2 regions of the Streptomyces sp. C36 genome follow, and region 2 is predicted to be linked to the other one. Evidence: predicted binding sites of a transcription regulator. Region 2 holds the regulator's gene; the other holds the start of a gene.

Region 1 (15,603 bases), on a different contig from region 2:
CGAGGCGGCGCACAAGTACCTGCAGCCGGAGCGGTTCGTTTCGTACTCCCAGGACTTCATGCGACATGAAGCGGAAGCGATCGGTATCAGCTCGTACCAGCCTCTGCTGGTTCCTGGGCTGCTGCAGACCGAAGAAACCATGCAGGCGCTGTTCGCTGGCTACTGGCCTCCGAGGGTTGACGAAGAGACCGGAACGCTGGTTGCCGCCAGGCTTGAGCGTCAGCAGATGCTGAACAAGCAGACCAAGGTGTTCAACTTCGTGATCGGAGAGGCGGCGCTGCGTGAGCCTCTCGATGGAGGGGAATCACATAGGCGGCAGTTGCTGCACTTGAGGGAGCAGAGTCGGCGGCGCAACGTGACCGTTCAGGTCATGCCTGCTGGAAGCGGAGTACATCCGGGGCTCGACGGATCGTTCGTCCTCTTGGAGATGCCCGACCTTGACCGCCTGGTCTATGAGGAGGGGCAGCAGTCGGGTGTGCTCTACAGCGAGCCGGACAAGGTCCATGTTGTGTCTCAGCGCTATGTCATGATCGCCCAACGGGCCCTCAGCCCAAGCGAGTCCGTGCGCTTTATCGGGAAGTTGGCGGAGGAGTTGTGAGCACCGACTGGATACGGTCCAGCTATAGCGGAGGCGCAGGGGGAGATTGCGTCGAGGTGTTGCGCTCCGGGCCCCGGGAGGTGCGGGTCCGGGACTCGAAGCGAATAACCGGACCGGAACTGACCGTCCCGACGCCGTCCTGGACGGCGTTCGTCGCGGCGCTCGGCGGGGCCGGGGCTTGAGCTCCGGGCTCCGAGCCCTTTCTGTAAGGAATGGGTGGTCGGGTCTGAACCCGCCCACCCTCCCCAATGGCGCGTATACCACGCGGAGTTCACTTTGTGTGATCCGGTTGCGACAGACGGTCGCGACCGTCTAGCGTCCGGAGCAACAAACAACCCCGGCTGGTGCTGGAACACCAAGCCGGGGTCTGACCACCAAGATCGAATAGCAGAGGCTCGATCTCATGGCTGACGCCAACCCTAGCGCCGCCGTGCGCACCCCGCAGGCCTTCCCGATGGCCAAGCCCGGCTACGGCAAGAAGAGCGCGCCGGACCAAGCCCCGCGTACCGCCACCGACTTCGCGCACCTGCCGCCCCGCGAGGCGCAGATCGCCGCGTTCGTCGACCGCCTGCCCGAGGGCGCGGCCATGGATGCCAAAACCCTCGCCGCACAGCTCCCCGCCTACGGCCAGGCCGCGTGCCGCACGGCGCTGCGGCGCCTGTCGGAGGCCGGGCACCTGCGACGGGTGAAGGAGCACCTCAAGGGTGACGACGGCGCGTATCACTGGGTGACGCGCACGTACTTCTCGCGCACCGCGCGGGACGACGCCTGGTGGACCGCCGTCCTCACGGGCAACACACCCCGGCCGGAGGCCCCACCCGCACCGCGCTCACGCGCGTACGCCCTCCTGGCCGCTCTCGGCCGCACGGACCCACGCATGACGCTGTCGCACGCCGACTGCGTCGCCCTCGAACCGCTGGCAGCGCCATGGCTGGAACGAGGCGCCACCGAACCCGAAGTCGTCCGCGCGCTCACGGCCGGGCTGCCGCCGGAAGTGCATCGCGCCGCCGCGCTCGCCCGCCGTCGACTCGTCGACAAGTTGCCGCCCGAGCCGCAGCCGGTGGCAGCCACACGCCTCCTGCTCGTCGAGTGCACCGTCTGTGCCACCCCCGGCCGCCCCGAAGCACTCCCCGGCGGTCTCTGCCGCGACTGCCGGGGCGAACCACACACGGCCGCCCCGGGGGCGCCGCTCTCGCCCGAGGAGGTCCACGCCAGGGCGGCCCTCCTCCGGTACATCAACCGCGAACCCGAAAGGAGTCGCACATGACCGCTGACAAGCTCCTGATCTCCCTCGACGAGTTCGAGGACCTGGCCCGCATGGCAGCTACCGCAGCGTGACGACACGGCCGTACGGCACGCCGGTCGAGCTCCCTGCCCCGGTCGGGTTCACCCTGGAGACGGAGAAACTCAAGAAGTTCGCCCAATAGGCAATCGGGAGTGTTCCATGACCACACCGCGGGACTTGTTGATCACCGTCATGGACGAGGTGCCCGGCGACCCCGCCGAGCGAGGCGAGGTGTCGCTGGGGCTGGCAGGTGCCGAGCTGATCGACCTGCTGGTCGCCGGGGCCGTCACGCTGGGCGGCGACGAGGGCGATCGGATCGTGCCAGACGGGCCGACGGACACGCGCGATCGCATGCTGGACCAGGCGATGGCGTCGTTCGTGGCGGAGGCGCCGTACGAGTCGGTCGGCGACTGGCTGTGGCGCAGGGGCCGGGACCTGGCCCCGGCCTATCTGGCCGCCCTTGAGGCGGAAGGGCACGTCACACGGCAACATCGCAGCTGGACGTTCCGGCCCGGCCGGCCGGTGCTGGTCGATTCTCACGACCACCGCCTCGCGGGGGACCGCCGGCGGTCGAACGAGCCCGTCCTCGCCGCGCTCGTCACGGCCGTCGGGATCCGCGACGAGGAGGACGAGGAGAACGGCGGGGACGCCCCGGGCGTCGACGACGACGCGGTGGACACCGTGCTCGCCGCCGTCAACAACGCGGTGGTGGAACTGGAGGCCCTACGGCAGCGGCGGGCCATCGAGCAGTCGGCCTTCGACAACATCTGGCGGGGCGAGTGACCCGTCGGACACGCCCTAGCCCTTCGCCACCGCCTGCCCCAGCAGCATCGTCGGCGCGCCCGCGACCCGCGTCAGCACGATGACGCAGGAGTTCGGCCCGTCGAGCTTGAGCTTCTTGCGCAGGTCCTCCGGCTCGACGGCCGAGCCGCGCTTCTTGATGACGGCCACGCCGATCCGCCGTTCGCGCACGATCGCCTTCAGCCGCTTCAGATTGAACGGCAGTACGTCCGTGATCTCGTACGCCGCCGCGTAAGCACTCGCCCGCAGTTCGTCCGACGTCACGTACGCGATGGTCTCGTCGATGAGCCCGCCGTCGCCGAGCTCCGCCGCGACGTCCGCCACCAGGTGCGCGCGGATGACGGCGCCGTCCGGCTCGTAGAGGTAGCGCCCCACCGGCCGTACGGCCGGGTCCGGCAGCCCGCGCCCCACCAGTGACGCGCCGCCCGGCAGCAGGGTCGCCCGCCGGGCGCCCGGCTCCGTGCCGAACCACAGCACGGCTTCCTTCACGTCGCCGCCGTCCGAAATCCATTCCGCTTCCGCGTCGTCCGGGATCGCCTCGTGCGGCACGCCCGGGGCGATCTTCAGGGCGGCGCGGGGGGCCGTACGGGCGGCCTCGATGGCCCAGGACAGGGGCGGCGAGTACGCCTCGGGGTCGAAGATGCGGCCGCGGCCGCCGCGCCTCGCCGGGTCGACGAAGACGGCGTCGTACGCCGACGTGTCGACCTCCGCGACATCGGCGCAGCGCACCTCGATGAGGTCGGACAGGCCCAGGGCCTCGGCGTTGGCGCGGGCGACCTCGCAGGTCAGCGGGTCGCGGTCGACGGCCAGTACGGAGATGCCGGCCCGGGCGAGGGCGATCGCGTCGCCGCCGTTGCCGCAGCACAGGTCGGCGAGGCGGCGTACGCCCAACGCCTGGAAGCGCTGGGCGCGGTGGAGCGCGACGGAGGCGCGCGTGGCCTGTTCCACGCCGTGGGGCGTGAAGAACATGCGGTACGCGTCCTCCGCGCCGAACTTCGCGACCGCGCGCTGCCTCAGCCGCGCCTGGCCGAGCGCCGCCGAGACCAGCTCGGCGGGGTGCTCGCGGCGCAGCCGGGTGGCCGTGGCGAGCTCCTGGGAGGGGTCGTAGTCGCGCAGGCCGTCGAGGAGGGCGCGTCCCTCGGCCGTCAGGAGGGCGGTGAAGGCGGCGGTGGCGTCGAGGGCGGGGTTCGGCGCGGGGTTCGGTGCGGGCACGTGGCTCATTCTCCCTCGCGGGCCCCGACCGCACGCCGCGACCGCCCGCCACCCGACCGCGTCGCGACCGCCCGCCATCGCAGGCCCCGGCCCCCCGCGCGCGGCTCGAACGTATGCACAAGAATCGTTCGGGTGAGCCTGTCTGTTTCCGGCCGTCGTGGCCGACGCCCCGCCGCCGTCCTCGCCTGTGCCGCCCTGCTGCTGACCGGAGTCCTGTCCGGGTGCTCCGGATCGTCGTCCTCCGGCTCCTCGGGGCCATCCGGCCGCGCGGGGGCGTCGCGGCCGGCGGGGACGCCCGCGCCGTCCGCCACGCCCGACGACGCGTACCGCCGCTGGGGACTGGACAAGCCCCTCGCCGCCCCGTCGGCCCCGCCCGCGAAGAAGCCCGTGGCGACCGCGGGCCCCGGCGGCACACCTCCGATCGTGCGGCGCATACCGACCAACGACAAGGTCGTCTTCATCACCATCGACGACGGGGCCGAGAAGGACCCGGAGTTCGTGAAGATGGCGCAGGACCTGAAGCTGCCCTTCTCGATGTTCCTCACCGACGACATCGCCCGCGCGGGCAGCGGTTACGGCTACTTCGACCGGCTGCGCGCCCTCGGCAACGGCGTCCACAACCACACCCTCAGTCACCCCAACCTGCGCACGCTGTCGGCGGACGCCCAGCGGCGCGAGATATGCGGGCAGCAGGACGCCCTGGAGAAGCGGTTCGGCACCCGGCCCGCGCTCTTCCGGCCGCCCTACGGCAACTACAACGACGCGACTCTGACCGCGGCCGGCGGCTGCGGGGTGCGGGCGGTCGTGCTGTGGGAGGTCACGATGCAGATCAACGACATGCGCTACGCGGACGGGGACAAGCTGCGGCCCGGCGACATCGTGCTGGCCCACTTCCGCGGGCCGGGGGAGCTCAAGGGCACCTCGATGACCAAGATGGTCACCAACATGCTGCGCAGCATCCAGCGGCAGGGATACACGGTGGCCCGGCTCGAGGACTATCTCTGAGGTCCACCTCTGGGGACTACCTCTGAGGGCCACCTCCGGGGCTGCCGTCAGGAGTGCGGTGATCCCGGGCTGGGTAGAGCACCCCTCGGCCACGCCGACGCCGCCCCCGCCACCGAAACCAGGGGGGCTCGCCGCACGGCGAATTGGCACTCCGCTTGACCGAGTGCTAACCGCGTCATAGTCTCGGCACCGTTGGCACTCTCCACTGGTGAGTGCCAAACACAGCGACGGGCAGATCCGGCACCCGCGACGACGGATCTACCAGGTCGCCACCTCAGACAATTGACCCCGTGAGATCTCCGAAGGGGGAGGTCGGATCGTGACGACCGCCAGCTCCAAGGTTGCCATCAAGCCGCTTGAGGACCGCATCGTGGTCCAGCCGCTCGACGCCGAGCAGACCACGGCCTCCGGCCTGGTCATTCCGGACACCGCCAAGGAGAAGCCCCAGGAGGGCGTCGTCCTGGCCGTGGGCCCGGGCCGCTTCGAGGACGGCAACCGCCTTCCGCTCGACGTCCAGGTCGGTGACGTCGTTCTGTACAGCAAGTACGGCGGCACCGAGGTGAAGTACAACGGCGAGGAGTACCTCGTCCTCTCGGCCCGCGACGTTCTCGCGATCGTCGAGAAGTAGTTCACTCGAGGCTGTTCGAGCTCTCGAAGAGGCTTTCGAAGCTTTTGATCTGTGCCCCTGGTTCCCGTGCCTGCTAGCCGGGCGCCGGGGGCGCAGTTCGTTTGAGATTACGGCGAAGGATACGTAACCCATGGCCAAGACCCTGAAGTTCGACGAGGACGCCCGTCGCGCCCTTGAGCGCGGCGTCAACAAGCTCGCCGACACCGTGAAGGTGACGATCGGCCCCAAGGGCCGCAACGTCGTCATCGACAAGAAGTTCGGCGCCCCCACCATCACCAACGACGGCGTCACCATCGCCCGTGAGGTCGAGCTCGACGACGCGTACGAGAACCTCGGCGCCCAGCTCGTCAAGGAGGTGGCGACCAAGACCAACGACATCGCGGGTGACGGCACCACCACCGCGACCGTCCTGGCCCAGGCCCTGGTCCGCGAGGGTCTGCGCAACGTCGCCGCCGGCGCCTCCCCGGCCTCCCTGAAGAAGGGCATCGACGCCGCCGTCAAGGCCGTCTCCGACGAGCTGCTGGCGACCGCCCGCCCGATCGAGGACAAGTCCGACATCGCCGCCGTGGCCGCGCTCTCCGCGCAGGACCAGCAGGTCGGCGAGCTCATCGCCGAGGCGATGGACAAGGTCGGCAAGGACGGTGTCATCACCGTCGAGGAGTCCAACACCTTCGGCCTGGAGCTCGACTTCACCGAGGGCATGGCCTTCGACAAGGGTTACCTCTCGCCGTACATGGTCACCGACCAGGAGCGTATGGAGGCCGTCCTCGACGACCCGTACATCCTGATCCATCAGGGCAAGATCTCGTCCATCCAGGACCTGCTCCCCCTGCTCGAGAAGATCATCCAGGGCGGTGGCTCCAAGCCGCTGCTGATCATCGCCGAGGACGTCGAGGGCGAGGCCCTCTCCACCCTCGTCGTCAACAAGATCCGTGGCACCTTCAACGCCGTGGCCGTCAAGGCCCCCGGCTTCGGCGACCGCCGCAAGGCGATGCTGGGCGACATGGCCACCCTGACCGGTGCCACCGTCATCGCCGAGGAGGTCGGCCTCAAGCTCGACCAGGCCGGTCTGGACGTGCTGGGCTCCGCCCGCCGCGTGACCATCACCAAGGACGACACCACGATCGTCGACGGTGGAGGCAACGCCGGCGACGTCGAGGGCCGCGTCGCCCAGATCAAGGCCGAGATCGAGACCACGGACTCGGACTGGGACCGCGAGAAGCTCCAGGAGCGCCTCGCCAAGCTCGCCGGTGGCGTCTGCGTCATCCGCGTGGGTGCGGCCACCGAGGTCGAGCTCAAGGAGAAGAAGCACCGTCTGGAGGACGCCATCTCCGCGACCCGCGCCGCGGTCGAGGAGGGCATCGTCTCCGGTGGTGGCTCCGCTCTCGTCCACGCCGTCAAGGTGCTGGACGGCGGCCTGGGCAAGGAGGGTGACGAGGCCACCGGTGTCGCCGTCGTCCGCCGCGCCGCCGTCGAGCCGCTGCGCTGGATCGCCGAGAACGCCGGCCTCGAGGGCTACGTCATCACCTCCAAGGTGGCGGAGCTCGAGAAGGGTCAGGGCTTCAACGCCGCGACCGGCGAGTACGGCGACCTGGTGAAGGCCGGCGTCATCGACCCGGTCAAGGTCACCCGTTCCGCGCTGGAGAACGCCGCGTCCATCGCCTCCCTGCTGCTCACGACCGAGACCCTGGTCGTCGAGAAGAAGGAAGAGGAGCCCGCCGACGCCGGTCACGGCCACGGTCACGGCCACGCGCACTGACGCACGCCTTCCGTAACGGCCCGGCCCGGTCTCCCCGCGAGGGAGGCCGGGCCGGGCCGTTTCTCTGTGAGCTCAGGGCCTTGGGGGCTCAGGGACCTGGGGCCTCAGGGCCTTGGGGGGCTCAGGGCCGTCTACGAGCTCACGGCACCCAGCTGACGCAGCAGCCCCAGCATGTCGTAGACCCACCAGCTCTCCGCGATCCTCCCGTCGACGAAGCGGTGGATCGTCACCCCGTCCATGGTGACCGTCTGCCCCGTCGGCTGCAGACCCATGAAGTCGCCCTGATGGCTGCCCCGCCACGTCCAGTGGATGGTGACCTCGTCGCCCTCGGCCAGCTGACGGTGCAGGGTGAAGCCGAAGTCGAAGGCGTCCCGCCAGCCCGCCACGTCCTGCTTCATGACCTCGCGCCCGACCGCGGTCGGCTCCGCCTTGCCGATGTCGTGGTCGATGTGGTCGGCGGTGAGGAGCTCGTCGAGGAGGTCCAGGTTGCCGCCGACGGCCACCTCGTCGTAGAAGCGCCGTGCGGTCGCCTTGTTCAGCTGCTCGTCGCGGACCACGTCGAGGTCGGTGAAGGTCGGCATCCCGTCGCAGAGCGAGACCATCTCCTCGAAGATCCGGTTGGTCTCGGGGAGGTTCGAGTTCTCCATCGCCTTGGCGTAGGAGGGGAACTCGATGATCTCCACGAAGTGCTCGCTGTCGGTGTGGTCGCGGCCGACGATGGAGTGGGTGGCGGTGCGCTTGCCCTCGGTGGCGGCGACCCAGTCGTCCATGAGCCGGTTCATGTCGTCGTACCGACGCGTCTTGCAGTCGATTACCTGTACGAAAGTCATGGCGCCTCCCGGGTGATATATCCAGGTTAGTCCTGGATCGGCACACCCGAGAGGCCCGCTGTTCCGTCAGTTCGGCTCCGTCGATCCGGCTCGCCGGTTCGGTCCGGCTCGCCGGTTCGGTTCCGTCAGTTCGGCCCGTACCTGCGCCCGGTCGTGGCCCCCGCCCGCGAGACCGCCCGGCGCGGGGCCAGCTTCATCAGGCCGGCCAGCGCCTTGTAGCGCGGGTCCGGAATGGACAGCGATTTGCCGCGCGCCAGGTCCTTCAGCGCGGCCTCCACCAGCTTGTCCGCGTCCAGCCACATCCAGCCGGGAACGTTGTCCACGCCCATGCCGGCCCGCTGGTGGAACTCGGTGCGTACGAAGCCGGGGCACAGCGCCATCAGCCGCACCCCGCTCCCCGCCAGGTCCCGCGCGGCACCCTGGGTGAACTGCACCACCCACGCCTTGCTCGCCCCGTACGTCCCGCGCGGCACGAACGCGGCCACCGACGCCACGTTGACGACCCCGCCGCGCCTGCGCTCGCGCATGCCCTTGGCCGCGGCCGACGTCAGCCGCAGGACCGCCTCGCAGTGCACCTTGAGCATGGTCAGCTCGTCGGCCATCGAGACTTCGAGGTAGCGGCCCTTGTTGCCGAAGCCGGCATTGTTGACCAGCAGGTCCACCGGGTTCTTGCGGTCCGAGAGCCGGGCCTCGACGGCCGCGATGCCCTCCTCCTCCGACAGGTCCGCGCGGAGCACCTCCACCTCCACCTGGTGGCGGTCGTGGAGTTCGGTCGCCTGTTCGTTCAGCCGCTTCTCGTCGCGCGCCACGAGCACCAGGTTGTGCCCGTCGGCCGCCAGACGCCGGGCGAAGGCCGCGCCGATGCCCGCCGTCGCCCCCGTGATCAGTGCAGTCGTCATACAGGAACGTTAGTGCTCGGCGTGACCCCGTGAAGCCCTTCCCATCCCTCTCGCCGCCCCTGGGGGCCCTACGCGTCAGGCTCCTGACGTGCCGTAGCCGCCTCCTGGCGCTCCACGTAGGCCAGCGCCTTCTGCCGCACCTTCGGATCGAGCGCGTCACCGGCGGCCAGGACGGCGGGCAGCAGCGCGCGTTCGGTCGTCATGGCGCGGAAGACGACGGAGACGGACACCTCGTGGCCGGGCCGGTGGACGACCGTGACGGGGTCGCCCGCCCGGATCTCGCCGGGCGTGACGACGCGCAGGTACGCGCCCGGCGCCGCCTGCTGGGTGAACCGCCGGATCCAGCCGGCCTCTCCCAGCCAGTCCGCGAACGTACGGCAGGGAATGCGCGGCGAGGCCACCTCCAGCACCAGATCCGTACCTATGCGCCAACGCTCCCCGATCCGCGCTCCGTTGACGTCGAGCCCGCCGGTGGTGAGGTTCTCGCCGAAGGAACCGTCCGGCAGTCGCCGGCCCAGCTCGCGCTGCCAGCCGTCGAGGTCCTCGCGCGCGAACGCGTACACCGCCTGGTGGTCCCCGCCGTGATGGCGCAGGTCCACCACCGTGTCGCCGGCGACGCCGCTGCCCGCGACGCCCTTGGGGCCGGGCGCGGCCACGGCGACCGGGCCGGTCACCGGGCGCTTGTCGATGCCGGTGCGCAGGCCGTCCGCGAAGGCGCCGTCGGGGCCGGAGCGGTCGTCGGAGGTGCGGTCGCGGCCGGCGTTCACGGAGATCAGGTGCATGAGGCAAGGGTAGGCGGGAGGCTTTCCCCGTTGGCGGGTAATCGTCCTCAAAGTCACTGGCCGATATTTCCTCATCGGCCCCAAGGTGGGCTTATGCTCGAGGCATGATCGAGGCTCGTCATCTAAGGGTGCTGCGCGCGGTGGCCGGCACCGGATCCTTCTCGGCCGCGGCCCGCGAGCTGGGCTGCACGCAGCCCGCCGTGAGCCAGCAGATGAAGGCCCTGGAGCAGTCCACGGGCACCCCCCTGCTGATCCGTACGGGCCGGGAGATGCGGCTGACGGAGGCGGGCGCGGCCCTGGTGCGGCACGCCGCCGGGATTCTGGCGGGGCTGACCGCGGCCGAGGAGGAGATCGCGGCGATCGCCGGGCTGCGGGCCGGGCGGGTGCGGCTGGTTTCCTTCCCCAGCGGCAGTTCGACGCTGGTGCCGACCGCGCTCGCGGACATGCGCGCGGCGCACCCGGGCACCCAGGTGTCGCTGGTGGAGGCGGAGCCGCCGCGTTCGGTGGAGATGCTGCGCGAGGGCGACTGCGAGATCGCCCTGGCCTTCCGCTACCCCGACGTGCGCGGCGCCGATCCGGCCGCCGGAGCCGAGTGGGACGACCTGGTCGTACGGCCACTGCTGACCGACCGCCTCATCGGCGTGGTCCCGGAGGGCCACCGGCTCGCCGGGGCGGAGCGGATCGCGATAGCGGAGCTGGAGAAGGAGCCGTGGATCGCGGGCTGCCCGCGCTGCCGGCGGCATCTGGTCGAGGTGTGCGAGTCCGCGGGGTTCACGCCGCGCATCGACTTCGCGACGGACGACTACCCGGCGGTCTTCGGTCTCGTCGGCGCCGGTCTCGGCGTGGCGGTGATGCCCGAGCTGGCGCTGGAGTCGGTGCGGCCCAAGGGGGCGCGGATCGTGCCGGTGGAGCCGGTGGTGCAGCGCGAGATCGTGGCGCTCACGCTGCCGGACCTGGCCCGGGTGCCGGCGGTCGGCGCGATGCTTGACCGGCTGGCGGCCGCGGCGAGCCGGTGAGCCGGTGAGCCGGTGAGGGCCGAGCCGGGTGAGCCGATGAGCCGGTGAGCCGGTGAGCCGGTGGGTGAGGCTGCCCGGACCGCGCGAGGCCTACGGGCCGGCGCGGGGAGCGCCCGGTCCGGGGCCTGCGGTGAGCGGGGAGCCGCTCGACTACTGAAACGTTTTTTCGTGGAGCCCGGCGAGGCGGCGGGCGCTCAGGCGGTCATCGCGCCGGCGCCGGCGCCGCTTGCCGTGATGGAGCGATGCCGTGCGCGCCCCATGAGCTCCTCGCGCTCGTCCTCGGTGAGGCCGCCCCACACGCCGTAGGGCTCCCTCACCGCCAGCGCGTGCGCCGCGCACTCCGCGCGTACCGGGCAGCGCATGCACACCTCCTTGGCTGAGGTCTCCCGGGCGCTGCGGGCGGCACCGCGCTCGCCCTCGGGGTGGAAGAAGAGCGAGCTGTCGACCCCTCGGCACGCCGCCAGGAGCTGCCAGTCCCACAGGTCGGCGTTGGGACCGGGAAGGCGGGAGAAATCTGCCATTGCTTATCCCCTCGAAGCGATCGTCGCAGCGATTGGTGCTGTGACCTTGACGGGTGACCTGGTCGAAGCGATCTCATGCAGTGCCCATGCCGTTCATCCGCTATGTGAGCAGATGAAAATATGACTCATTGCGAATCTAGCCACAGACGGCAGCAAATGGGAAGAAAAACAGGTCCGAGTGGGCAAATGGGGCATAGCTTGGTCCACGGGCCGGGCGCCCCCCGTGCGCCCTGCTCCGTGTCCGCGCCCTCACGTAGAGTGCCGAACACGACCGACCGAGACCGTAACTCTTTCGGGTGACCGTCGTTGAGAGTGCGGAGACGGTTGACGCGTGAAGCAGTCGGGCGGGTGGCAGGTGCCCGGGCGTCGTCAACCGCACAGGTGACGATCAGTACCAGCCTCTGGAGGCTCAAGGTGACGCGCATCAGCTGCGGAGGGCGGCCATGACATCCGTCCTCGTCTGCGACGACTCCCCGCTTGCCCGAGAAGCGCTCCGGCGCGCGGTGGCGACCGTGCCCGGCGTCGAGCGCGTGACGACGGCGGCCAACGGCGAGGAAGTCCTCCGCCGCTGGGGCGCCGATCGTTCGGACCTCATTCTGATGGACGTACGCATGCCCGGCCTGGGCGGTGTGGAGACCGTGCGCCGGCTGCTCTCCGCCGACCCCGGCGCCCGGATCATCATGCTCACGGTGGCCGAGGACCTGGACGGCGTCGCGCTCGCGGTCGCCGCCGGGGCGCGCGGCTACCTCCACAAGGACGCCTCGCGCGCCGAGCTGCGCGCCACGGTGACCCAGGCCCTCGCCGACCCGACGTGGCGGCTCGCCCCGCGCCGGCTGCGCTCGGCGGAGATGGGCGCGGCGCCCACGCTCACCGCGCGTGAGATCCAGGTGCTGGAGGGCATGAGCCACGGGCGTTCCAACGCCGAGATCGGCCGGGAGCTGTTCCTCTCGGAGGACACCGTCAAGACCCACGCCCGGCGACTGTTCAAGAAGCTGGGCGCCTCGGACCGGGCCCACGCGGTGGCGCTCGGATTCCGCTGGGGTCTGGTCCGCTAGGGCGGGGACGTGGCGCGTGGCGCCGTGCGGTCGCGGTACGCGTCACTCGGACAGGTGGTGCGCACCGCGGCCTCATGTCGCCGCTCACGGCCCCGTCGGCCCCGGTCCCCCTGGTCGCGGGTCCGCGATCACGCCGGTCGAGGGTGCGCGCTCAGGCGTGCGATCACCCGGTGACGGGCGTCCGACTCCGAAACTCCGAGGGATGCCGCATCCTTGGAGTGTGACTCCTCCCCGGCGGAGGCCGAGGTTTCTCACTCGGCCGGAAGAGACCTCATGACGGACAGGCCCTGCCCGATGCCACGCGGCACGGGCTCAAGCTATCGGTGGAGTCGTGGGCGCGGGGCGGGTATACCCGGAAGGGGGCGACGCGAGACGTGAGTGCGAGGACACCGACGCGTAACGGTTCGACGTACAACGATGAAGGCGATGCCGTGGATCGCTTGACGTCAAGGCACCATGGACCGATGCGCGACGACGAGACCCCGGAGCCCCCCGTGGCTGCCGGACCGGGGGAGATCGGCGCCCTCGTCAGCCGCGCGGTCGAGGGCGACCGGCGGGCCACCCACGATCTGCTCGCCCTGGTGCACCCGCTCGCCCTGCGCTACTGCCGCACCCGGCTGTCGCGGCTGCCGGGCGACGCCCGGCACTTCGTGGACGACCTCGCCCAGGAGGTCTGCCTCGCGGTGCTGTGCGCCCTGCCGCGCTACCGCGACACCGGGCGCCCCTTCGAGGCCTTCGTCGTGGCCATCGCCGCGCACAAGGTCGCCGACCTGCAGCGCGCCGCCATGCGCCACCCCGGCAGCACGGCCGTGCCCTCCGACGAGATGCCCGAGCAGCCCGACGACTCGCTGGGGCCGGAGGAGCGGGCGCTGCTCAGCAGCGACGCCGAGTGGGCCAAGAAACTGCTCGCCAACCTGCCGGAGAACCAGCGCGAGCTGGTCCTGCTGCGGGTCGCGGTCGGGCTGACGGCGGAGGAGACCGGACAGATGCTGGGCATGTCGCCCGGTGCCGTGCGGGTGGCCCAGCACCGGGCGCTCAGCAGGCTGCGCGCGCTCGCCGAGCAGTGAACGCGTGGGAATTCGTAGGAATCTCTAAGTGATGCGGGACTCAGTCATCGTGGAATGGGACACGCGTGACGGCCGTTAGCATGGGAGTCCTCGCTGGGGCAAGACCATTTGGGAAGGTGTCATGACTGACAACGTCGACGGAATGCCCGGGAAATTCGCGATGCTCGGTCTGACATACGACGACGTCCTGCTGCTGCCGGGCGCCTCCGAGGTCCTGCCGAACGGCGTGGACACCTCCTCGCGGGTTTCGCGGAACGTACGAGTCAACATCCCGCTGCTGTCCGCCGCCATGGACAAGGTCACCGAGGCGCGCATGGCCATCGCCATGGCCCGCCAGGGTGGCGCGGGCGTGCTGCACCGCAACCTCTCCATCGAGGACCAGGCCAACCAGGTCGACCTCGTCAAGCGCTCCGAGTCCGGCATGGTCTCGGACCCGATCACGGTCCGCCCGGACGCCACGCTGGCCGAGGCGGACGCCCTGTGCGCCAAGTTCCGCATCAGCGGTGTGCCGGTCACCGACCCGGCGGGCAAGCTGCTGGGCATCGTCACCAACCGCGACATGGCCTTCGAGGTGGACCGCAGCCGCGCCGTCCGCGAGATCATGACCCCGATGCCGCTGGTGACGGGCAAGGTCGGCATCTCCGGCGAGGACGCCATGGAGCTGCTGCGCCGCCACAAGATCGAGAAGCTGCCGCTGGTGGACGACGCCGGCGTGCTCAAGGGCCTCATCACGGTTAAGGACTTCGTCAAGGCCGAGAAGTACCCCAACGCCGCCAAGGACGCCGAGGGCCGCCTGGTCGTCGGTGCCGCGGTGGGCGTCGGCCCCGAGGCCTTCGAGCGCGCCCAGGCGCTCGTCGAGGCCGGTGCCGACTTCCTGGTCGTCGACAGCGCCCACGGCCACAGCCGCGGCATCCTCGACATGATCGCCAAGGTCAAGTCCAACATCAACGTCGACGTGGTCGGCGGCAACGTCGCCACCCGTGACGGCGCCCAGGCCCTGATCGACGCCGGCGTGGACGGCGTCAAGGTCGGCGTCGGCCCGGGCTCGATCTGCACCACCCGCGTCGTCGCCGGCATCGGCGTCCCGCAGGTCACCGCCATCTACGAGGCCGCCCAGGCCTGCCACGCCGCCGGCGTCCCGCTGATCGGCGACGGTGGCCTGCAGTACTCGGGCGACATCGCCAAGGCGATCGCCGCCGGCGCCGACACGGTGATGCTCGGCTCGCTGCTCGCGGGCTGCGAGGAGTCGCCGGGCGAGATGGTCTTCATCAACGGCAAGCAGTTCAAGTCGTACCGCGGCATGGGCTCCCTGGGCGCCATGCAGTCCCGCGGCCAGGCGCGCTCCTTCTCCAAGGACCGCTACTTCCAGGACAACGTCCTCTCCGAGGACAAGCTGGTCCCCGAGGGCATCGAGGGCCAGGTTCCCTACCGCGGCCCGCTGGCCTCGGTGGCCCACCAGCTCATCGGCGGCCTGCGCGCCTCCATGGGCTACGTCGGCTCGGCGGACATCCAGGAGCTCAAGGACAAGGGCCGCTTCGTGCGGATCACGTCCGCGGGCCTCAAGGAGAGCCACCCGCACGACATCCAGATGACGGTTGAAGCCCCGAACTACTCCCGCCGGTAGTAGTAGGAGCTTCGCACAGCGCCCCCGGAGCCCGCAGCCGCCAGGCCGCGGGCTCCGCCGCGTCGGGGATACTGGTATGCGGCAGACGGAGCGCCAAGGAAAGTGAAAGGCCACAGACGTGACTGAGATCGAGATCGGGCGCGGCAAGCGCGGCCGCCGGGCGTACGCGTTCGACGACATCGCCGTCGTCCCGAGTCGCCGTACCCGCGACCCCAAGGAGGTCTCGATCGCCTGGCAGATCGACGCCTACCGCTTCGAGCTGCCGTTCCTGGCCGCCCCCATGGACTCGGTCGTCTCGCCCGAGACCGCCATCCGCATCGGTGAGCTGGGCGGCCTGGGCGTGCTGAACCTCGAGGGTCTGTGGACCCGCCACGAGGACCCGGAGCCGCTGCTCGCCGAGATCGCCGAGCTGGACGAGACCGCCGCGACCAAGCGTCTCCAGGAGATCTACGCCGAGCCGATCAAGGAAGAGCTGATCGGGCAGCGCATCAAGGAGGTCCGCGACTCCGGTGTCGTGACCG
Region 2 (15,603 bases):
GCGGGCTTCAACCGGGTCTCCTTCGGCATGCAGAGCGCCCGCCAGCACGTCCTGAAGATCCTCGACCGTACGCACACCCCGGGCCGCCCCGAGGCCTGCGTGGCCGAGGCCCGCGCGGCGGGCTTCGAACACGTCAACCTCGACCTGATCTACGGCACCCCCGGCGAGAGCGACGACGACTGGCGGGCCTCGCTGGACGCCGTGCTCGGCGCCGCCCCCGACCACGTCTCCGCGTACGCCCTGATCGTCGAGGAGGGCACGCAGCTCGCGCGGCGCATCCGGCGCGGTGAGGTGCCGATGACGGACGACGACGCGCACGCGGACCGCTATCTGATCGCCGAGGAGATGCTCTCGGCGGCGGGATTCTCCTGGTACGAGGTCTCGAACTGGGCCACGAGCGAGGCCGGCCGCTGCCGCCACAACGAGCTCTACTGGCGCGGCGCCGACTGGTGGGGCGCGGGGCCCGGCGCGCACTCCCACGTGGGGGGCGTGCGGTGGTGGAACGTCAAGCATCCGGGCGCGTACGCGCAGGCCCTGAGCGAGGGGCGCTCGCCGGGGGCCGGGCGTGAGGTCCTCTCCGAGGAGGACCGGCGGGTCGAGCGGATTCTTCTCGAGCTGCGGCTCGAGGAGGGGTGCCCGCTGGCGCTGCTGAAGCCGGCCGGGTCGAAGGCGGCGGCTCGGGCGCTTGAGGACGGCCTGCTGCGGGCGGAGGCGTACGCGGAGGGGCGTGCGGCCCTCACCCTGCGCGGGCGGCTGCTGGCGGATGCGGTGGTCCGCGACCTGGTGGACTGATTACCTGTTCGAGTGAACACGCGCGCATAGACTGTGGGCCTGCCTACGCTCTTCACAGGCTGCCGCCAAATGCACTGCGGCGGATGTGGAGGGCCACGGAGATGACCGCTGTGGATGACCGGACGAAGATCGAGTTCTTCGAGAATCTCGAGGTTCCCGAAGGCTGGCGGGTCGAGCTGCTGCGGGGGGACATCGTGATGATGGCGAGCCCTGACCGAATCCATAACTGGATCGTTCAGGACGTCCAGGACCAGATCCCTCGTGACCGCTGGGACCGGCTGCAGACTCAAGACGTCGACATTCCGGGCGAACCGAGCGAGCCTGTGCCGGACCTGGTCGTGTACGAGCGCGGCATCATCACGGGGCCGGGACGCCTCATCCCCGCACCTGCCGTCACGCTGCTGCTCGAGGTCGTGTCCAAGACCAGCGCAAGCCGTGACTACACGGACAAGAGGTCGATCTATGCGGCCGGCCAGGTGCCCGCCTACCTGATCGTCGACCCTTTCGAGGCGAAGTGCGTGCTGTTCACCGAGCCGATCGGGGTCGGCGCGGGTGCCGACTACAGCGTGCAGCGGACCACGAAATTCGGGGACCCCGTGCCACTCGACCTGCTCGGGGTCACGCTGGACACGTCCGGATTCCAGACACTGGAGCGCTAACCCCCCACCGTCACGAAGTCGATCAACTCTTCGACGCGTCCCAGCAGCGCCGGCTCCAGGTCCTTGTACGACCGGACGCCGGACAGGATCCGCTGCCACGCCGCCCCCGTGTTCTCCGGCCAGCCCAGGGAGCGGCAGACGCCTGTCTTCCAGTCCTGTCCGTGGGGGACGCGGGGCCAGGCGGGGATGCCCAGGGAGGACGGCTTCACGGCTTCCCAGACGTCCACGTAGGGGTGGCCGACGACCAGGACGTCCGTGCCCGTGACGGCGGCGGCGATGCGGGACTCCTTGGAGCCCGGCACGAGGTGGTCGACCAGGACGCCCAGGCGGGCGTCCGGGCCGGGGGCGAAGGAGTCGACGATCGCGGGCAGGTCGTCGATGCCCTCGAGGTACTCGACGACCACGCCCTCGATGCGCAGGTCGTCACCCCAGACGCGCTCCACGAGCTCCGCGTCGTGGCGCCCCTCGACGTAGATGCGCCCGGCGCGCGCCACGCGGGCCCGTGCGCCCGGGACGGCGAGGGAGCCGGAGGCCGTGCGCTGCGGCCCGCGTGCGGCGGGGGCCGAGGGGCGTACGAGGGTGACGACGCGCCCCTCCAGGAGGAAGCCCCGGGGTTCCATGGGGAAGACCCGGTGCTTGCCGAAGCGGTCCTCCAGTGTCACCGTCGGCCCCTGCGCGGTCTTCTCGCAGCGGATCACCGCCCCGCAGAAGCCGGTGGTGACCTCCTCCACCACGAGATCCACCTCGGCGGGCACCTCGGGCGCGGGCGTGCTCCGCTTCCACGGGGGCGTCAGGTCGGGGTCGTACTGTCGGCTGCTGCGCATGCGCGCCATTGTGGATCACGACACGCCGAACCGGGCCCGCAACGCCTCTCCCTGCCGCCGTACGAAGGCCGCGTCCACCACGGCCCCGTGCCCCGGCACGTACACCGACTCCTCGCCGCCCAGGGTGAGCAGCCGGTCCACCGCCGTCGGCCAGGCGTGCGGCAGCGCGTCCGGCCCGGCCTGGGGCTCGCCCGACTCCTCGACCACGTCGCCGCAGAAGACGACCTCGGGCGCGCCGTCCTCGCCGGGGACGAGCACCGCCAGGTCGTACGCCGTGTGCCCGGGGCCCACGTTCGCGAGGAGTACGCGCCGCCCGCCGCCCAGGTCGACGGTCAGCTCCCCGGAGACGGCGTGCTGGGGCGGTACGAGCATCTCCACGGCCTCGGCGGCGGCATCGCGCGGGACTCCGTAGCGCACCGCGTCCCGTCGCAGCTCCTCGCGCTCGTGCTCGTGGCGCAGCAGTTCGCCGAGCCCCACCGCCCCGTACACCTGCACGCCGGAGAAGGCGGCCGTGCCCAGGATGTGATCGAAGTGGGGGTGGGTGAGTGCGATGTGCGTCACGGGGAGGCCGAAGATCTGCTGCACCTCGCGGCGGATCACGGCGCCCTCGCGCAGCGACGATCCGGTGTCCACGACGAGGACGCCGTCCGTCCCCGCGATCGCCCCGACGGTGGCGTCCCAGCCCGGCAGCCTGCGGCGTACGACGTGTGGAGCGAGCCGTTCCCAATGCGCCCCCGCGGCGCCGGATTCCCCTTGAGTCTCCATACCGCGACGCTATCCGGACGGGGGTGCCGTTGCCCGCCCGGACGCGGGTCCGGGGGCACGCGGCGGGGACTGCCCTTGCCCTGTCCGTGGTGCCCGGCCGTACACTGGCTTGAGGGTTCTGGCACTCGTGACCTTTGAGTGCCAAGGGCGGGGGTCCGGTGAGACCCCCGCGCATGCGACCCTCGTACAACAGGTACGACGTACAACGCGTACGACGTACAACAGGTACGACCCGTACGACGGCTGAACCTTTTGGACCGATGGAGGTGCGCGCGGTGCTGAGCGAACGCAGGCTCGAGGTGTTGCGCGCGATCGTCCAGGACTACGTGGGCACCGAGGAGCCCGTCGGCTCCAAGGCGCTCACCGAGCGGCACCGGCTGGGGGTGTCCCCGGCCACCGTGCGCAACGACATGGCGGCGCTGGAGGACGAGGGCTTCATCGCCCAGCCCCACACGAGCGCGGGCCGCATCCCGACCGACAAGGGCTACCGCCTCTTCGTCGACAAGCTGGCGGGCGTCAAGCCGCTGTCCTCGCCGGAGCGGCGTGCCATCCAGAACTTCCTGGACGGCGCGGTCGACCTGGACGACGTGGTGGCCCGCACGGTGCGGCTGCTGGCGCAGCTGACCCGGCAGGTCGCGGTGGTGCAGTACCCCTCGCTGAGCCGTTCGACCGTGCGTCATGTGGAGTTGCTCTCGCTCGCTCCGGCCCGGGTCATGCTCGTGCTGATCACGGACACCGGCCGGGTGGAGCAGCGCATGATCGACTGCCCGGCGCCGGTGGGCGAGAACGCCCTGGCGGACCTGCGGGCGCGGCTGAACAGCCGTGTCGTGGGACGTCGGTTCACGGATGTGCCGCAGTTGGTGCAGGATCTTCCGGAGTCCTTCGAGCAGGACGAGCGCGGAACCGTTTCGACGGTTCTCGCCACGCTGCTCGAGACCCTGGTCGAGGAGACCGAGGAACGGCTGATGATCGGCGGCACCGCCAACCTCACTCGTTTCGGTCATGACTTCCCGCTGACGATCCGGCCCGTGCTGGAGGCGTTGGAGGAGCAGGTCGTGCTGCTCAAACTGCTCGGTGAGGCCAAGGACTCGGCGATGACCGTGCGCATCGGTCATGAGATCGCCCACGAGGGTCTCAACTCCACATCGGTCGTCGCCGTCGGCTACGGTTCGGGCGACGAGGCAGTCGCCAAACTCGGCGTGGTCGGACCGACCCGCATGGACTACCCCGGAACGATGGGAGCGGTACGCGCAGTGGCACGTTACGTCGGACAGATCCTGGCGGAGTCGTAGTGGCCACGGATTACTACGCGGTCCTGGGCGTACGGCGCGATGCCTCGCAGGACGAGATCAAGAAGGCCTTCCGCCGTCTCGCGCGCGAGCTGCACCCGGACGTCAACCCGGACCCGAAGACGCAGGAGCGGTTCAAGGAGATCAACGCCGCTTACGAGGTCCTCTCCGACCCGCAGAAGAAGCAGGTCTACGACCTCGGCGGCGACCCCCTTTCCGCCTCGGGCGGCGCGGGTGCGGGCGCCGGCGGCTTCGGCGCCGGCTTCGGCAACTTCTCCGACATCATGGACGCCTTCTTCGGCCAGGCCTCGCAGCGGGGACCGCGCTCGCGTACGCGCCGCGGCCAGGACGCCATGATCCGGCTCGAAGTCACCCTGGCGGAGGCCGCCTTCGGCACCACCAAGGACATCCAGGTCGACACGGCCGTCGTCTGTACGACCTGCAGCGGCGAGGGCGCGGCCCCCGGCACGTCCGCGCAGACCTGTGACATGTGCCGCGGCCGTGGCGAGGTCTCCCAGGTCACCCGGTCCTTCCTGGGCCAGGTCATGACCTCCCGCCCGTGCCCGCAGTGCCAGGGCTTCGGCACGGTCGTGCCGACCCCGTGCCCGGAGTGCGCCGGCGACGGCCGCGTCCGGTCCCGGCGGAACCTCACCGTCAAGATCCCCGCAGGTGTCGACAACGGCACCCGCATCCAGCTCGCGGGCGAGGGCGAGGTCGGCCCCGGCGGCGGCCCCGCCGGCGACCTCTACGTGGAGATCCACGAGACCCCGCACCCGGTCTTCCAGCGTCGTGGCGACGACCTGCACTGCACGGTCACCATCCCGATGACGGCGGCCGCGCTCGGCACGAAGGTGCCGCTGGAGACGCTGGACGGCGTCGAGGAGATCGACATCCGCCCGGGCACGCAGTCCGGCCAGTCGATCCCGCTGCACCAGCGCGGCGTCACCCACCTGCGCGGCGGCGGGCGCGGCGACCTCATCGTGCACGTCGAGGTCATCACGCCCACCAAGCTGGACCCGCAGCAGGAGGAACTGCTGCGCCAGCTGGCGAAGATGCGGGGCGAGGAGCGCCCGACGGGCGAGTTCAAGCCCGGCCAGCAGGGGCTGTTCTCGCGCCTGAAGGACGCGTTCAACGGGCGGTAGGCCCGGCGAACGTCGCTCTCGCGGACGGCGAACGAACGTCCTCGCGACGGCGAGCCGGGAGGGCGGCGCCCTCCCGGGCGTCAGGGCGACGCCCTCCCGGGCGGCGACCGACGGATCATGACCGGCCCCGGCCACGGCTTCCCCGTGGCCGGGGCCGGTTCGTCGGTTTGTGACACGATGTGGTCATGGCTCCGTTGTCCGGACTGACCAGAGTGACCAGACTGTTCGAGCACCCGATCGTGCAGGCCCCGATGGCGGGCGGCGGCTCCACTCCGGCGCTGGCCGCCGCCGTCGGCGAGGCCGGCGGTCTGGGCTTCCTCGCCGCCGGGTACAAGACGCCGGCCGCGATGCACGAGGAGATCAGGCAGCTCCGCGCTCGCACGGGCCGGCCCTTCGGCGTCAACCTCTTCCTGCCCCAGCCGCCCGCCGCAGCGGACCCGGCCGCAGCCGACCCGGCCGCGGTCGAGGCGTACGCCGAGCGGCTGGCCGGCGAGGCCGCCCGCTACCGGACGCCCCTCGGCGAGCCGGACCTGAGCTCCGACGACGCCTACGACGCCAAGCTCGCCCTCCTCCTCGAGGACCCCGTCCCCGTCGTCTCCTTCACTTTCGGGTGTCCTTCCCGTACGGCCGTGGACGCCTTGGCAGCGGTCGGCACGGTCACGGTGGTGACCGTGACCTCGGCCGCCGAGGCCCGTGCGGCGCGGGAGGCGGGCGCGGACGCCGTCTGCGTACAGGGCGTGGAGGCCGGCGGCCACCAGGGCACCCACCACGACGACCCGCACGCGCACTATCCGCACGCGGGCGGCGCGGGCGCGGATGGCGCGGGCGCGGACGACTCGCACGCGGGCGGTGTGGGCGCCGGGGCCGGGCTTTTGCCGCTGCTGGCCGAGGTCCGCGAGAGCGTGCCGCTGCCGGTGATCGCGACGGGCGGGCTGATGCGGGGCGAGGCGATCGCCGAGGTCCTCGCGGCGGGCGCGTGCGCGGCGCAGCTCGGCACGGCGTTCCTGCCCTGCCCGGAGTCCGGCGCCCATCCCCTGCACAAGCGGGCCCTGACCGACCCGCTGTTCGCCCGCACGGAGCTGACCCGGGCCTTCACGGGCCGCCCGGCCCGGGGGCTGGTGAACCGTTTCATCCGGGAGCACGGCCCCTACGCCCCCGCCGCCTACCCCCAGATCCACCACATGACCTCCGGCCTGCGCAGGGCCGCCGCGGCGGCGGGCGACCCGGAGGGCATGAGCCTGTGGGCGGGCCAGGGCCATCGCCTGGCCCGCGCCATGCCGGCGGGCGACCTCGTCGCCGTGCTGGCCGCCGAGCTGGCCGCGGCCCGCGCCCCGTCGGGCGCCGAGCCGATGGTGCCGGGCCGAGCCGATGATGGTGTCGAGCTGAGCCGATGATGGTGTCGGGCCGAGCCGAATCCGCTGAGCCGATTGTGTTGATCAGAAAGTCCGAGAGAGCGAGTACGTCATGACAGCGCCGGTGTTCCTGGTCGAAGAGGACTCCCTGACGGGCGTCTTCCCCGGCACCGTCTTCTCCCTGAGCGGCTCCGAGGGCCGCCACGCGGTGTCCGTGCGCCGGTTGCGCGTGGGGGAGGAGATCGTCCTGACCGACGGCGAGGGCACCGGTGCCTTCGGCACCGTGGCCGCCGTCGAGGGCAAGGACCACCTCGAGGTCGCGGTGACGTCCGTACGCTCCGAGCCGCTGCCGCAGCCGCGCATCACCGTCGTCCAGGCCCTGCCGAAGGGCGACCGGGGCGAGCTGGCCGTCGAGACGATGACCGAGACGGGCGTCGACGTGATCGTCCCCTGGTCGGCCTCGCGCTGCGTCACCCAGTGGAAGGGCGAGCGGGGCCTGAAGTCGCTGGGCAAGTGGCGCGCGACGGCCCGCGAGGCGGGCAAGCAGTCCCGGCGCCTGCGCTTCCCGTCCGTGGCCGACCCCCTGACGACCCGGCAGGTCGCGGACCTGCTGGCGGGCGCCGCCCTCGCCGCGGTGCTCCACGAGGAGGGCAGTACTCCGCTGGCCACGGCCGAGCTGCCGCCGACCGGCGACATCGTGCTGGTCGTGGGCCCCGAGGGCGGCGTCTCGCCGGAGGAGCTCGCCGCGTTCGCCGAGGCCGGCGCCCATCCGTACCGCCTGGGCGCCAGCGTGCTGCGCACGTCGACGGCCGGGACGGCGGCCGCGGCCCTGCTGCTGGGGCGCACGGGACGCTGGGGCTGACGGCCGGGGCCGCGGTTTCGACGTATTCAACGTACGAAGACGGCGAACGGGGGGAAGGGTGGGCGTGGGGGACACATGGCGCGGCTCCGTGCGCGTGACTACGAGCAGATGCTCGACCTGGCCGTGGCGATCCTGGAGGACGACGCCGCGGACTCGGCATGGCATCTGATCACCGGTCACCTGCTGAAGGCGATGGGGTGCGACTCGGCGACGTTCTCGGTGGTCAACGTCCCGGAAGGGACGGGGGTCATCGAGGGCTGGGCGCCGGAACGGCTCAGTCCGCACGTCCGTGACCTCGTCCCGAGGCGCATGCGCCAGCACCACCCCCTGCTCTCCTACATCGCGGGCGGCGAGAGCGCCCCGGTGACCGTGAGCGAGATCTGCGACACCTGGCGCCAGTCGCAGTGGTACCAGGAGGCCCGCCGCGACTTCGGCGTCACCCAGCAGCTGGGCCTGCCCGTCGCCGGCGGCCCCGACCGCATCAGCCTGGTCCTGATGGGCCGCGACGGGGCCTTCCGCCCCCACGACCTCGCCTTCGCCGCCCGCGTGCAACCGCTGCTGGTCAGGGCGGGCAACCACGTCCAGGCGCTGCGCCGGCTGAGCGCGACGGCCCCGGCGCTCACGGCCGACCACCCCTCCGGTCACGGCCTGACGCCCCGGGAGCTGACCGTGCTGGGCCTGATGGCGGAGGGCCTCACGGCGCTGGGGATCGCCCGGCGGCTGACGATCTCCCCGCACACCGTCAACCGCCATCTCGAGAAAATCTACCGGAAACTGGGTACGAACAACCGCGTCTCCACCCTGCTGCTGGCCCAGCAGGCGGGGCTCGTACCGGCGACCTGATGTCCCCCCACGCGTCCGGCACGCGTCCGGCGCCGGTGGAGGCGCCCCGACCAGCCCCGTAACATGCCGTGCCAGGGGGCTACCCGGCCTACCGGTCGCCGGGGTGACTGGGGGTGGGGACAAAGGGAAGGCAGCCGCCATGCCACAGCTTCATGCGCGGGACTACGAGCGCATGCTCGACATCGTCGTCGCGGTGCTGGAGAGCGAGAACCCCGGCGAGCTGCGGCATCTGATCGCGGAACACCTGCTCGAGGCCCTCGACTGCGGCACGGTCATCTTCGCCCGGCTGCCCGGGGGGGACGACCGCGCGGGGCGCGTCGAGGGCTGGGCGCCGCGGCGGCTGGGCGGCGATGCGATGACCGACATGGTGCAGCGGCGCATGCGCCAGCGCCACCCGCTGATCCCCTACCTCGTGGCCGGCGAGCGCGTCCCGGTGACGATGAACCAGCTCTGCGGCGACAGCCGCTGGCACAACTCGCGCTGGCGCAGCGAGGCCCACCGCGACTACGGCACCACCGACCAGCTGGCCCTCCCCATGCCCGCCGAGAACGGCGCGCTGCGCGCGATCTCGCTCGGCCGCGACGGCGCGTTCACCGAGCACGACCTCGCCTTCGCGGCCCGCATCCAGCCGCTGCTGGCCACCGCCGACCGGCACGTACGCGAACTCCACCGCCTGCGCGAGGCCGTCGCCGCGACCGCCCCGCTCGACGGTCCGGGCGTCGACTTGGGCATCGACCCGGGCGTCGACCCGGGCGTCGACTTGGGCGTCGACTTGGGCGCCGGCGCCGCCGCCGGCCGCCTCGCCGTGCCGCAGTCCCACGGCCTGACCCCGCGCGAACTGACCGTCCTGGGCCTCCTCTCCGAGGGCATCACCGCCCACGGCATCGGCCGCCGCCTGACCATCTCCCCCCACACGGTCAACCGGCATCTGGAGAAGATCTACCGCAAGCTCGGCACCAACAACCGGGTCTCCACCGTACTGCTCGCCAAGCAGGCGGGCATCGTGCCCTGACCACGGCGGCATGGGTAGTTCTTCCCATGGTGGCGGGACCGGCCTGAACGCGAAGATTTCCCTACGGGAACAGGGGCGGGAGCGCCGACGCCGGCCACGGGGGAATCGACGTCGGCGCTCTTCTTCTGCACTCGCTTCACATGCTGCATGACCGCCTGTTGCTTTTACTGACCGTCATAGGATCACCGGAAGCCCATTTCTGGGCGCTCGTGTTCGGTCGTGCGGTTCGGTGAAGCGATGGGGGAGGGCCCGTGGCGGGCGGGGTCGAGGAGTACGTCGGGGACCGGAGCCTCCTGAGAGGCATTCGTCCCGACCTCGTGGAGCTGCCGGGGGCCGCACGCGTCACGGCGGGCATCCGGTGTGCGAAGGACCCGGTCGACGTCGCGACCGGCGTCGTGCTGCTGCCCCAGACCGACGTCACACTGGCCGCCGCCCTGCCACTCGTCGTGGAGCGTACGCACCTCTCGTCCTATCGCGCGGGCGGCTGGTTCGGCCCGACCTGGGCGTCCACGCTCGACGAGCGGGTGCAGCTCGACGCCGAGGGCGTCGTGTTCGCCGCGGCCGACGGCATGCGCCTGGCCTACCCGGTGCCGGCCCCGGGCGAGCCCGTCCTGCCGATGAAGGGGCCGCGCTGGCCGCTGGAGTGGGACGGGCGGCCCGACGGCCTGCTGACGGTCACCGACCCGCACAGCGGCGTCGTCCGCACCTTCGGCAACCCCGCTCCCACGGACACCCCGGGTGCCGTACAGCTGCCGCTGGACAGCCTGCACGACCGCAACGGCGCGCGCATCGACATCGAACGCACCGCCACCGGCATCCCCACCGCCATCCGTCACCACGGCGGCTACCACGTCGCCGTGGAGACGCAGGGCCCGCGCGTCACCGCCCTGCGCCTGCTGGACGAGCCGTCGCAGGCGCCCGCCGACGCGGACGGCACGCTCCTCCTCCGCTACGGCTACGACGATGCCGGCAACCTCACCGAGGTCGCCGACTCCAGCGGAGAGCCGCTGCGCTTCACCTACGACGCGGACGGACGAATAACCTCCTGGACCGACCGCAACGGAACGTCGTACGCCTACGTGTACGACACCCGGGGCCGCGTCGTCCGCACCGAGGGCAGCGACGGCTTCCTCTCCGGAACCCTGTCCTACGACGACGAGACGTGCACGACGACGGAGACGGACTCCCTCGGGCGGCTGCGCACGTACCGCCACGACGGCGCCGGACGCGTGGTCGAGGAGAGCGACCAGCTCGGCAACACGACCCTCACGCAGTGGGCCGCGCGCGGCGACGCGCCCGTCTCCGTCACCGACCCGCTCGGCCGGACGACGCGCTACGACTACGACGACGCCGGCAATCCGACCCGGATCACGCTCCCCGACGGCACGACGGGGGAGGCGGCGTACAACGCCCTGTGCCTGCCGACCGAGGTCACTGAGCCCGGCGGCGCCACCTGGCGGCATGCGTACGACGACCGCGGCAACCTGCTGACGACGACCGACCCGGCGGGCGCCGGGACGCGGTACGCCTATGGCGCGGAGTCCGGACATCTGACGGCCGTCACCGACGCCCTCGGGCACGTGCGCACCGTGGTCTGCGACGCGGCGGGCCTGCCGGTGGCCGTTACCGACCCGCTTGGCCACACGACGGCTGTCCGGCGCGACGTCTTCGGCCGCGTCGTCGAGATCACGGACCCGCTGGGTCACGTCACCCGGATGTCCTGGACGACCGAGGGTCGGCCCAGCCGGCGCGAGCTGCCCGACGGCACGTACGAGACGTGGACGTGGGACGGCGAAGGGAACCTCCTCACCCACACCGACCCCGCGGGCAACACCACCACCCACACCGCCACCCACTTCGACCTCCCGGCATCGCGGACGGAGCCGGACGGCGCGACGTACGCCTTCGCCTACGACACGGAACTGCGCCTGACGGCCGTCACCAACCCGCAGGGGCTGACCTGGTCGTACGACTACGACGAGGCGGGCCGACTCGCCGCCGAGACGGACTTCAACGGGCGCCGGCTGACCTATGTCCACGACAGCGCGGGGCAGCTCCTCGCCCGCACGAACGGCGCCGGAGAAACGCTTCACTTCACGCGGGACGCCCTCGGGCGGGTCGTCGAACAGTGCGCCGAATCAGGGGAAGCCACCACCTACGCGTACGACGCCACGGGCCGACTGACGCGCGCCGCCAACGCGGACGCCGAGGTGACGTACGAGCGCGACGCGCTGGGCCGGGTCCTGTCCGAGACGGTAGACGGCCGCACGACCCGCTACGCCTACGACGCCCTCGGGCGCTGCACGGAACGGACGACACCTTCGGGCCTGAGCTCGCAGTGGACGTACGACCCGACGGGGCGCCCCCTCGCGCTGCGCAGCGACGCCGGTTCGCTCGGCTTCGCGTACGACGCGGCGGGCCGCGAGACCGAACGCCGCCTGGGGGAGGGGGCGACGCTCACCCAGACCTGGAACGCGACGGACCGCCTCGCGTCCCAGACCGTCACGGGCCACCTCGGCGGTGGGCCTGGGGAGGCGGCCGAGCGGCTCCTCCAGCACCGCTCCTACGCCTACCGCGCGGACGGCCACCTCACTGAGATCCGCGAACTGACCTCCGGCACCCGCCGTTTCGACCTCACCCGCGCGGGCCGCGTCACTGCCGTACGCGCCCACGGCTGGACCGAGACCTACGCCTACGACACCGCCGGCAACCTCCTCCACGCCACGGCCCCGGCCCACGAGGCCCCCGGCAAGCGCGACGCCGAGGGCACCCTCATCCGCCGGGCGGGCCGCACCACGTACGAACACGACGCCCAGGGCCGCCTGACCCGCAAGACCCGCAAGCTCCTGAACGGGCAGACCCGTACATGGGCGTACACCTGGGACGCGGAGGACCGCCTGCGGGAGGCGGAGACGCCTGACGGCGAACGCTGGTCGTACGCGTACGACCCGCTGGGCCGCCGAATATCGAAGCGGTGTTTGTCGAACGGCGAGGAAACGTTCTTCTCGTGGGACGACACGCGCCTGGCCGAACAACTGTCCCCGGACGGCACGGTCACCACCTGGGACTACGCCCCCGGCACCCACCGCGCCGTGGCCCAGACCGATCACCGCCCGTCGGCCGACCAACCCCCGCGCTTCCACGCCGTCATCACCGACCCGATCGGCACCCCGACGGAACTGGTGACGCCCGCGGCCACCCTGGCCCTGGCCTGGCAACACCGCACCACCCTCTGGGGCACCCGCCTCCCCGCTCCGCCGGCCATGGCGGACGAACCCGACTGCCCTCTCCGCTTCCCGGGCCAGTACGCGGACGCCGAGACGGGCCTGCACTACGACCGCTTCCGCTACTACGACCCGGAGACGGCGAGCTACGCATCCCCTGACCCGATGGGGCTCGAGGCCGCGCCCAACCAGCATTCCTGCCGGCGGATTCCCGGGGAAGGAGAGGATCGATAATTTTGCAAAGAGGGACCAAGAGGTCCTCCTGTATCAGGATGTTCCCCCAGAAGCGATCACAGAATATTGGCAGTGAAGCAAAGGCTGAGTGAGAGAGGAACCGACGTCAACAGGGTTGTAAAGGGCGACCGACACGCTCGGGAGGTTCCCCGTGACGGAATGGACGATGCTTGAGGCGGTGAGGGAGGACGGTTCGATCGAGAGCGTTCGCGTGTGTTCCTCCGACACTCCTCCCTACGGGCTGAGGGTGGCCAGAGAGGGGCGTCCCGAAGAGGTGTACAGCGAAGGTGATCTCTTCGCCTGTCTGCTGGCTGCCCGCCGGGACTTGGAGCATGGCGGCCTCCTGCTCTGCTGCCAGGGAGCACGGAGTGATGTAACGAGCTCCGGTATGCAGTCTCAGATGACCGGCGGGCGGTTCGTGTACACCTTCGATACCGCAGCCCGAACCGTCAGCGAAGAGACTGTCGACATTTTGGCTCCGGCTCGCCCGGATGAGATCGTCACGGTCGCGGAGCAACGTGCGGCTGTGTTCGCGTTCTACGGTATCGAGGATCACGGGCGCGAAAGATGAGGCGATGCCACGAGCTGGCCTCTCGGAGTGATGCGGGGTTTCATGACCAAGGGGTGTGACGGCGGGGGACTGCGGTATCAGTCGCCCGTCTCCGTGTCGCCGCAGGAAGCCGACGAAGTCTTCGCCCGTGGGAGCGTGAGCGAAATATGCGAGACGCTGGTCGCAGCGGCCCTCCACTTGCCTGATCGGGATTGGGTGGAGCAGCACATCATCGCTTTCCTCGGGGACGGGCGCGCGGAGTTGCGGCGATGCGCTGCCGTCTCGGCGGGACACGTGGCAAGGATCCACGGCACGGTCGGCAAGGAAGTGTTCGATGCCCTTCGGGCACTCTTGACCGACAGCGTGATGTCGGGCGCCGCAGAAGACGCAATGGACGACATCGAGATGTTCGTTGGCGGAGACCAGACGGAAGAGAAGGGCATGAACCTCTGGCTGGCGGATGACGTGTCCGCGCGAACGTCGGGCGCGGTGCTGGAGGAACGGCCGCGCTACGTGGTCGGTGGGCTTGTGGTGGTCGTCGGTGCGCGTATTGCGCAAGAGCTGCGCGAGCAGTACTTGGCCGACACCTTCGGCAGCGTGGACTGGTTGTGGTCCGGCACCGACGAAATGCGGTTCTCTCGGGACGGCGGCAGCCTTGTCGGTGCTGTCTTCCAGGTTCCCGAACAGGAAGCGGAGCTGGCGCGCTGGTGGGAGAGGTGCCGGGATCTCCCTCCCGGTGAAGGCGCGCCCAGTGCGCCTTTGGGGCGCAACTTCGATCTCCTTCCGGCCGACGTCCGCTGGATCTCGCCCAGCGGCGATGTGCTGGTGTGCCTTCGCTCGCAGGCCTCCATCGAGTCGACGGCCGTGGTCCGGCTGCGCATCTCGCGCGACTTCGATCTTCTGTTCATCGACGGCCATTTGGCCGGGTGGCTCCTCGAGAAGCCCGCGACATATCTCGTCGGCGAAGCCGTGGACGTACCGGCCGATGTCACCGGTGACCATGGACTTGGTCGCCTTCTGTCGAAGTACTTGTCGCTCGTTTCCTTGCCCAAGGTGGAGATGATTCAGGACGGGGACGAGGAAGCCCTGGGGGAAATCGGCGGGTTGGAGCGCGAGATCACGATGAACGAGTTGGTGGTGTCGCAGAAGGAAGTCCTGCTCCAAGCCCTGCGGGAGCTTCTTGAGGACTAGCCGTTCGGTTCGTACGTAGGTCTGACGGCCGGCTCCGCCGTCGGGTGGAGGGGGATCGTGCCGGTGGGGGACGTGCGGTGGTGGGGGCGGGTGCGACGGTCGGGGCATGAGTGATGTCGTACGGACGGGCGAGGGGCGCCGGGTGGCGCACGCGACGCTGTGTTGGGCGGTCGCGCAGGGCGGGTTCGCGGTGGGGCGTGTGGTGGGCGGGGCACGGGGGGTCTGGCTGAGTTGGTTCGTTCTTCTTGTTGCCGCGCTGGGGGCGGTCGCGGTCGTGGCCGCGCGGCGGTCGGGGGTACGGCCCTTGGTGCGCGGCCTGTTGTGGACGGCCTGTGCGCTGTCCGCCGTCTCCGCCTTCACGCTGCTGATGGACGTCATCGGGTTGCTGGTCGGCCAGGGTGTCGACAACACGGCTGACGCCGTGCATCACGCTCTCGGGTTGGTCGGCGCGGTGCTGCTCGCCGCCACGGCCCGTTCGCTGCGGGCCGGCGCCGTCTGCGGCCGCTGTGGGCAGCGGCACGCGGCAGCGGTGAGGCCGGATCCGTCCGCCGCTTCCCGCCGGATGCACCTCGTCGCCTGCGCGGGGTCCGTCGCGTTCGTGCCGTTCGCGGTGATGAAGGTGATCTGGGCGACGGGCGGGACGTTCGCCGGGCTGAGTGGCGAGGAGGTGCTCGCGGCCTACGAGCGGAACGGGTCGTCCGGTGTGTGGCTCACGCTGGAGTCCTGGGGGCTCGACCCGACCGCCCTGCTGGCCGCGCTCGGTGTGTTCCTGCTGTTCGGGCTGATCCGGCCATGGGGGCAGGCCTTCCCCCGTTGGACCCTCGTGCTCGGCGGACGGCCGGTGCCGCGCTGGCTGCCGCTGAC

The links. The regulator HrcA, encoded in region 2, represses chaperone genes, less so after heat shock. The targets are predictions, from matches to a motif close to TTNGCACTCNGNNNNNCNGAGTGCNAA.
Region 1: a site for HrcA is predicted at 5,045-5,071, ahead of groES (co-chaperone GroES). Genes of this name have one in related genera too.

What each region holds. Positions count from the first base shown of each region.
Region 1 covers NZ_JBFQGI010000009.1:187,567-203,169, forward strand. Annotated here, with positions in the region: gene AB4K12_RS26570 (helix-turn-helix domain-containing protein) at 1-598, shown strand, start outside; gene AB4K12_RS26575 (DUF397 domain-containing protein) at 595-780, shown strand; gene AB4K12_RS26580 (hypothetical protein) at 1,002-1,865, shown strand; gene AB4K12_RS26585 (GPP34 family phosphoprotein) at 2,043-2,666, shown strand; gene AB4K12_RS26590 (methyltransferase domain-containing protein) at 2,682-3,896, opposite strand; gene AB4K12_RS26595 (polysaccharide deacetylase family protein) at 4,029-4,901, shown strand; gene groES (co-chaperone GroES) at 5,221-5,529, shown strand; gene groL (chaperonin GroEL) at 5,660-7,288, shown strand; gene AB4K12_RS26610 (ester cyclase) at 7,420-8,118, opposite strand; gene AB4K12_RS26615 (SDR family oxidoreductase) at 8,244-9,017, opposite strand; gene AB4K12_RS26620 (MOSC domain-containing protein) at 9,086-9,799, opposite strand; gene AB4K12_RS26625 (LysR family transcriptional regulator) at 9,904-10,815, shown strand; gene AB4K12_RS26630 (WhiB family transcriptional regulator) at 11,010-11,336, opposite strand; gene AB4K12_RS26635 (response regulator transcription factor) at 11,780-12,391, shown strand; gene AB4K12_RS26640 (sigma-70 family RNA polymerase sigma factor) at 12,856-13,458, shown strand; gene guaB (IMP dehydrogenase) at 13,580-15,082, shown strand; gene AB4K12_RS26650 (GuaB3 family IMP dehydrogenase-related protein) at 15,201-15,603, shown strand, end outside.
Region 2 covers NZ_JBFQGI010000002.1:335,267-350,869, forward strand. Annotated here, with positions in the region: gene hemW (radical SAM family heme chaperone HemW) at 1-792, shown strand, start outside; gene AB4K12_RS07010 (Uma2 family endonuclease) at 894-1,451, shown strand; gene AB4K12_RS07015 (DUF3097 domain-containing protein) at 1,448-2,275, opposite strand; gene AB4K12_RS07020 (MBL fold metallo-hydrolase) at 2,291-3,040, opposite strand; gene hrcA (heat-inducible transcriptional repressor HrcA) at 3,316-4,332, shown strand; gene dnaJ (molecular chaperone DnaJ) at 4,332-5,471, shown strand; gene AB4K12_RS07035 (nitronate monooxygenase) at 5,657-6,865, shown strand; gene AB4K12_RS07040 (16S rRNA (uracil(1498)-N(3))-methyltransferase) at 6,936-7,685, shown strand; gene AB4K12_RS07045 (response regulator transcription factor) at 7,761-8,528, shown strand; gene AB4K12_RS07050 (LuxR C-terminal-related transcriptional regulator) at 8,668-9,540, shown strand; gene AB4K12_RS07055 (DUF6531 domain-containing protein) at 9,792-12,998, shown strand; gene AB4K12_RS07060 (hypothetical protein) at 13,150-13,569, shown strand; gene AB4K12_RS07065 (hypothetical protein) at 13,612-14,739, shown strand; gene AB4K12_RS07070 (hypothetical protein) at 14,846-15,603, shown strand, end outside.